Regions from separate parts of the Marinoscillum luteum genome, predicted to be linked through region 1. Evidence: riboswitches for the same ligand, from Rfam matches in the RefSeq annotation. Region 1 holds a riboswitch; the other holds the start of a gene.
The links. A riboswitch is a leader RNA that binds a small molecule or an ion and turns the genes downstream of it on or off. The one in region 1 is predicted to bind S-adenosylmethionine.

Region 1 (3,882 bases):
AACCCATGGACATTAGCAGGGCAGAAGCGGGTATTTATATCCTGCAAATACTCAGCGAAGGTAAGGTCATTGATCAGGTAAAAGTGATCAAGAAGAACTAGGGCAGTCCCGGATACTTTTCGGGAGATAAGCCAACCCAAGGGGTTGGCTTTTTTTGTGTCTGATATGTTTAGGCTTTCAAGAAATCACGGATCAATTCAGAAATCTGTTCCGATTCAGTCAGAAATCCATCATGACCAAATGCGGATGTGACCAAACGGAATTTTGCATCCGGTATGAGCCCGGCAATGTACTGCTGCTCCTCCGGGGGGAAAAGTATATCTGTATCTATACCGATCACCAGTGCTTTGGATCGGATACGTTTCAGGGCAGTTTCTGCCGACCCGAAATGCCTGCCTACGTGGTGGCTATCCATGGCCTTGGAGAGGTAATAATAACTCTCCACTGAAAATCGCTTACGGAGTTTCTCACCCTGATATCGCTGATAAGAGGATGCCGAGAAGTCATCCCATCGCTGGTCTATGTCTCGCTGCGTTTTGTTATAGGTGTTGTAGTGCCTGTATGATAGCATGGCTATGGCTCGGGCGGCCTCCAGTCCTTTGGCACTATCGATGTTTTCCAGCGCCATTCGCTGCGCTTCGTTGAAGGCAATCCCCCATGGGGAATGGAAAGCGTTGGTCGCTAAGGGTACGATGTGATCAAAAAGTGTAGGCTCTTCCACGGCCCATTCCAGAAGCTGCTGTCCACCCATAGATCCACCGATTCCCAGATGGATGGTTTCGATTCCCAAATGCGCTTTCAGTAGCTTGTGAGCATTCACCATGTCACGGATCGTGACCAGAGGGAAGTTATAGTTTTTTGGTCCGGTGGTGCCGTAGCATGAGCCCAGCATATTGGCACATACGACGAACTTATCTTCCGGATCGATAGCCTTACCGGGACCCACAAGCTCGGGCCACCACTCCGCGGGGTTCCCGTTTGCAGTGAGGGCATGAAACACCCAGGCCACATTGGTCTTCTCACTATTGAGCGTACCGTAGGTGGTGTAGGAAATCCGGACATTCCGGAGTGTGTCTCCACACTCCAGGATGAACGGTTCTTCTACTTTGAGGATCGCAGATTTTGGCTGTATTTGTTCGATGGTATTAGGCATTAACTTGATTGTCTGCATATATTTTTTCGAAAGCCTGCTGGAAATCCGCTTTGATATCATCGATGTGCTCGATGCCCAAAGAGACTCTGAGCAGGTTGGGAAGTACGCCCGCATTTAATTGTTCTTCATTGGATAATTGCTGGTGGGTGGTGGCCGCAGGCTGTATGATCAGCGTCTTGGCATCCCCCACATTGGCCAGATGACTGACCAACTCTAGATTATCTACTAGTTGTGTGGCCAACTCTTTTTCTCCCTTCAGGGTAAATGAGAGCACTCCTCCAAACCCGTTTTTGAGGTATTTTTTGGCAAGCTCATGATAGCTGCTGCTTTTCAGACCTGGATAGTTGACGGTTTCTACCAGTGGGTGCTGCTCCAGCCATTGTGCCAGCTCCAATGCATTATCCACGGTGCGCTGCACGCGCAGTGATAAAGTTTCCAGTCCCTGCAAAAGCAAGAAGCTATTGAATGGGCTGAGTGCCGGTCCAAAATCTCTTAGACCTTCCACCCGGGCTCGGATAGCAAAGGCAATATTGGGCAGACCTAGCGGATTTCCTTCTCCAAACACATCCCAGAAGACCAATCCGTGATAGCCCTCAGAAGGCTCGGTAAACTGCGGGAATTTTCCATTGCCCCAGTTGAAATTTCCACCATCTACGATCACACCGCCAATGCTTGTGCCATGGCCACCGATCCATTTGGTAGCCGAGGCAGTGACCACTGAAGCCCCATGCTCCAAAGGTCGAAAGAGGTAGCCACCGGCTCCAAAAGTATTGTCCACTATGAGTGGAATATTGTTTGCTTTGGCTACTGCCGCGATCGCCTCAAAATCAGGCACATTGAAACCCGGATTGCCGATGGTTTCCAGATAAATGGCTTTGGTTTTCTCATCGATCAATTTCTCAAACTCTTCGGCCTGGTCGCTTTCAGCAAACTTCACTTTAATGCCGAGGCGCTTGAAGGCTACTTTAAACTGATTGTAAGTGCCGCCATAGAGAAATGAGCTGGACACAAAGTTGTCACCAGACTCCAGAATATTGCTGAGTGCGATAAACTGAGCAGCTTGCCCGGAGCCTACCGCCAATGCGGCCACTCCCCCTTCCAGTGCAGCGATACGCTTCTCGAATACATCATTGGTGGGATTCATGATCCGACTATAGATGTTTCCAAATTCCTTCAGGGCGAAAAGGTTAGCGCCGTGCTCGGAGTTTTTGAATCCGAATGAAGTAGTTTGATAAATAGGCACAGCCCGTGATCCTGTAGTGGGGTCTATTTCCTGGCCTGCGTGTAGTTGTAAGGTTTCAAATTTTAATGCTGACATGAGTGTATATTTTTTAAGATTCTAGAATAGTATATGGGGTATGCTTTTATGACCAAAGACAATACATGAATCGGCCTGCGGATTTTCCAATAACTAAAAGGAACAATACCTGCGGAATTAGCAGTAGTAACACATACAACAGAACCCTCTGTCGATCGGAGAATGTGAAATAGATAACCTTGCTTCAATGCTTGGCAAAAAAGCAGTTGCTTTCGCAAAAGTGTTTTTGTTGAATTTCATAACTATCAATTTATATATCAGGAATTAGCACCTTCCCGTTTAGGGTGGGGGTTGCTAGCGCTTCTTAGAGCCTGTCTCTCAGCGCTTCTTTATAAATCGATGCTTTATCGATTTGAGAGCACAAACGTAACACGGAAAAATTAGTTTGCAAAAAAAAAGAAGGGCAATAAAAAAATAAAGCCGGTCAGAAAATTCTGACCGGCTTATCTATATCTAATCGAACTAAAGTTATTAGCCCAATGCTTTTTTCATGACTTCCCCGATATCTGCAGGGGAGTTGACCACATGGATGCCATTGGCGGCCATGATCTTCATTTTGGCGGCAGCAGTGTCATCTGCGCCACCGATAATGGCTCCGGCATGGCCCATTCTTCTTCCGGGAGGTGCTGTTTGGCCGGCAATAAATCCTACTACAGGCTTTTTGTTGCCATTTTCTTTGATCCATTTGGCTGCCTCAGCTTCGTAGTTTCCACCGATTTCACCGATCATCACGATCCCTTCAGTCTCCGGATCCTCCATGAGCAACTGTACAGCATCTTTGGTAGAAGTACCGATGATAGGATCTCCTCCAATACCGATGGCGGTAGTAATACCCAATCCTGCTTTTACTACCTGATCGGCTGCTTCGTAGGTCAATGTTCCTGATTTAGAAACGATCCCAATATTTCCTTTCTTAAATACAAAACCTGGCATAATGCCCACTTTGGCTTCACCCGGAGTGATCACCCCAGGGCAGTTTGGCCCTACCAGTTTGGCTCCTCTGGCAATGGCGTAAGGTTTGGCTTTCATCATGTCCTTCACAGGAATACCCTCTGTGATGGTGATGATAACCTTGATGCCTGCATCAGCAGCTTCCATGATGGCATCAGCAGCGAATGCTGGTGGCACGAAGATGATAGATACGTCAGCACCTGTTGCATCTACGGCATCCTTCACAGTATTAAACACAGGTTTGTCCAGGTGGCTTTGTCCACCTTTGCCTGGAGTTACGCCTCCTACTACATTCGTGCCATACTCAATCATCTGAGTGGCGTGGAAGGTTCCTTCAGTGCCGGTAAAGCCCTGTACGATTACTTTAGAATCTTTATTAACTAGAACGCTCATTTTGGATTGGTTTCTATTTGAGTTGCAAAAATATTTGAAATGGACACATTGCCAAACGGATTGTGAA
Region 2 (3,882 bases), on a different contig from region 1:
GAGCAAAATAGCCTTGGCTCCAATGACAAACGTATTGTAACTGTAGTAGATAGCATCCGCCCACTTGCCCTCTGCCAGGGTTCTTTTACCACTAGCCAAGCGATCGCCGGCATCATTGAGGATGGTACCCACCAAATCCATCATAACTCCTGCGCACTCTCCCACGCCAATTTCCGGCACAAAATCATCTACTTTGCCCCAATCCTGATAATCTTCATCACGAAGCGTTTTCACATCGGCAATGTGTTTCAGGATATCATAGAAGTATCGTTTTCCCCTTCTTCTAAAGTAAGCGTTGAAATACTCCTCCTCAGTGGCATTTTCCTCATAGTCATTGAGCAAAGTCCTCACCGTATCCGGAATTCGCTTGGTAGGTATTTTGATAACCTTCTCTGCAATATTCCCTTTTCCATCTGGATCAAGCCCTCCGCCTATCACCACCTGCATGGCTGGAGATACCTTGTCACCGTTCTTGATGCTACTGCCATGGAAGCCAATATTGGCCACCATATGCTGGCCACAAGAGTTCATACATCCGCTTATTTTTATTTTAATCAAAGTTTCATCCACCAGGTGGGGAAACTCATCACGGATCAAATCTTCCAAAACAAGGGCCAGTGCAGTACTATTGGTCACCCCAAGGTTACAGGTGTCTGTACCCGGGCAGGCTGTCACATCCGCGAGGGTATCAAAGCCCGGAGCTGCATAATCCAACTCCTGCAAGGCCTGGTACACCGCGGGGATATTCTCCAGACGGATGTATTTGAGTAGCAACCCCTGGTTGAGGGTAAACCGAATGTCTTCAGCAGCATATGTTCGAGCTATGTCAGCCAGTTTTCTTGCCTTTGGTGATTTGATGTCTCCAAGAGGTATTCTCACTTTCACGGCGTAGAATCCTTCCTGCTTCTGCTCAAACACGTTGGTGAGAAACCATTCCTTATAAGCAGTATTGGGCTCAAAATCACCCACTCCCAAGATCGACTGATCCTCAGGCACTTTGGTGATCACCTTTTTGGTGTTGATCTTGTAGGTCTGATGCTTCAGAGATTTGCGCTCTTCTTCTATCAGTTTCATGAACCCTTCAAGACCGATCCCCTTGTTAGGCTCTATCAGATACTTCAGTCTCGCTTTGTGTCTTCGCTCCCGCTCTCCGTACCGATCAAACACCCGAAGGCCTGCTTCTATAAAAGGAATCAGTTCATCCTGAGGTAGGAAATCATAAGCCAACTGCCCCATAAATGACTGAGCACCAAGCCCACCACCTACAATCACTTCAAATCCGTAGGCGCCATTCTTGATCTTAGGAATAAACCCAAAATCATGGATATAAGTGAATGCCGCATCCGACTTAGAGGATGAAAAAGCAATTTTCACCTTTCTCCCCATTTCCTGACAAATGGGGTTTCTGAGGAAGTACTCAAATACCCCCTGAGCGTAGGGAGATACATCAAACGGCTCCTCGGGATCAATACCCGCATATGGAGAAGCCGTCACGTTGCGAACGGTATTACCACAAGCCTCCTTGGTGGTCACCCCTACGGACTCCAGAGCCTCCCACATTTCCGGTGTATCCTGCAGCCTCACAAAATGAAGTTGGATATTTTGTCTGGTAGTGAGGTGAAGGTTACCATTCGTATATTTTTCTGAAAGATTGGCCACCGTCTCCAGCTGATCCGGGGTGATTTTCCCAAACGGCAGCTTCAAACGAAACATCTGCACGCCTTGCTGACGCTGCCCATAAACTCCTCTGGCCAGACGAAAAGACTTGAAACGCTCCTCAGGTATTCTGCCAAGATTAAAATCCTGGATTTTATCCTTGAGCTCTTTGATGTCGGCTTTGGCCTCTTTGCTGATGTCTTTTGTGATCATTTTTTTGTTTTTTCTATAAAAAAAGCCCCTGAATGAAGTCTCCCGGGGCTTTAGTTACACAATGAAAATATTTTATTTATTTCTGGTGCTTCCCGGGATGTCATGTACAAATGCAGCATATGCAACACACGCATGCGCAGCAACAACATGACATTAGAAAGAATAAAGGGTTACAATTGAACTTAAAAGGCATTACGATAAAAGTTGTTGGATAAAAAGGTGCTGTATTTCAGTAAGGGATAGGGATCACTTACAACAACAGCAACAACAACTCATCGAATGTCTCGAGAGGTCAATTGACTTAAAAAAGAAGGTTGTTTGTAAATTCATGGTCAATTAATTCATATTTATTCCGGCAACCGCCAGAAACAGGAATTAGCACCTTAAACATTGCTTTCAGGTTGCTAGCGCTTCACAGAGCCCGTCTCTCCACGCTTCTTTATAAATCAATTATACGCTAATTGATGTGGCAAAGGTGAGTCACAAAACTGAGACTTCAAAACTTCCGAATCAAAATAACGATAACTTGTATTGAAAAATTCAATTTTTCAAAATTTTACGCTCTTATTTCCAATTTTCGCAAATGAACCACTGGCATTTCCAGCATTTCACTTCCTACGTTAATAAGCGCGCACCTCGGAGCCTTTCATAAAATTCATAAAGGCCTTATTCACCACCCGATTTCCCCCAGGCGTAGGATAATCACCCGTAAAGTACCAATCGCCAATATGGTTAGGGCATGCCTTGTGTAGGTTTTCTACCGTTTGATAGACCACTTCCAGTTCAGCTTTCATGCCTTTAGGTCGGACAATATTCGTAATCATGGCTGAAACTTCATCGTAAGTGAAAGGAGCATACAGTTCCTTCACAAAGTTGGGCTGATTTTTATCTCCCGTGCTGGCCAGACATTTTTCATATACCTCGTCCAACAGATACTCCTTATCATGCTTCTGAAGCAAGGCAAGCACCGCCCTGAAGGCCACAAAATCCTTCATCTTACTCATATCTATCCCATAGCAGTCCGGGAATCGTATCTGAGGAGCAGATGATACAATCACCACTTTTTTAGGCTCCAGCCTATCCAGCAGTGTCAGAATACTTTTCTCCAAAGTGGTACCCCTCACGATAGAATCATCGATTACCACGAGTGTATCTTTTCGCTTGTTGATCACCTCATAAGTGGTGTCATATACGTGCGCCACCAGATCGTCTCTGTGCGCATCATCGGTAATGAAAGTTCGAAGTTTGGCATCCTTCAACACTAACTTCTCCACCCTTGGGCGAAAAGAAAGTAACTCTTCCAGTGAATCCGCACTGGGCTTCTGATCGAGTATAATATCCTTTCTCTGGGCAATGAGGTAATTATCAATACCTCTGAGGAGGCCCAAAAAGGAGGTTTCCGCTGTATTGGGGATGTACGAGAAAACCGCATTTTTCAGGTCAAAATTGACCGATTTGAGGACGCTCGGGATAAGTAGTTCTCCCAATTTCCGGCGCTCATTGTAGATATCAGGATCGGTACCTCTGGAAAAATAAATCCGCTCAAAAGAACAGGACTTTTTCACCCTTGGCTCAATAAACTTCACCTCCCTGTAGCTACCATCTTTCTCAATGATCAGTGCATGACCCGGTGGTATTTCACGGATCTCATTGTAATTACATTCGAAGGTGGTTTTGATGGCTGGCTTCTCTGAAGCCACTACCACCACATCATCATCGGCATAGTAGTAGGCTGGTCGTATGCCATTGGGATCGCGCGCTACGAATGCTGCGCCATACCCCAGCATCCCCGTCATGGTGTATCCACCATCAAAGTCGCGGCAGGACTTTTCAAGAATACGCTGCAGATCGAGTTCCTGCTCTATGATGTCCGTGATTTCAATATTGGTTTTAGTCCCCCTGTATTTATTGAAAACTGCCTGATTGGCTTCATCCAAAAAGTGGCCAATTTTCTCCATCACGGTAACGGTATCCACCATTTCCTTAGGGTGCTGCCCCAAAGAGACCAGCTTG

Region 2: it holds a riboswitch for S-adenosylmethionine, as region 1 does, so the genes downstream of both, ACHKAR_RS21300 (nitrite reductase) here and ACHKAR_RS14655 (O-acetylhomoserine aminocarboxypropyltransferase/cysteine synthase family protein) in region 1, are expected to answer to the same signal.

Annotation. Positions count from the first base shown of each region.
Region 1 is NZ_JBIPKE010000018.1:263,793-267,674, forward strand. Features, by position in the region: gene ACHKAR_RS14645 (FG-GAP-like repeat-containing protein) at 1-101, shown strand, start outside; gene ACHKAR_RS14650 (homoserine O-acetyltransferase family protein) at 170-1,153, opposite strand; gene ACHKAR_RS14655 (O-acetylhomoserine aminocarboxypropyltransferase/cysteine synthase family protein) at 1,146-2,471, opposite strand; SAM riboswitch class I at 2,719-2,809, opposite strand; gene sucD (succinate--CoA ligase subunit alpha) at 2,943-3,815, opposite strand.
Region 2 is NZ_JBIPKE010000020.1:865,680-869,561, forward strand. Features, by position in the region: gene ACHKAR_RS21300 (nitrite reductase) at 1-1,869, opposite strand, end outside; SAM riboswitch class I at 2,208-2,317, opposite strand; gene ACHKAR_RS21305 (amidophosphoribosyltransferase) at 2,490-3,882, opposite strand, start outside.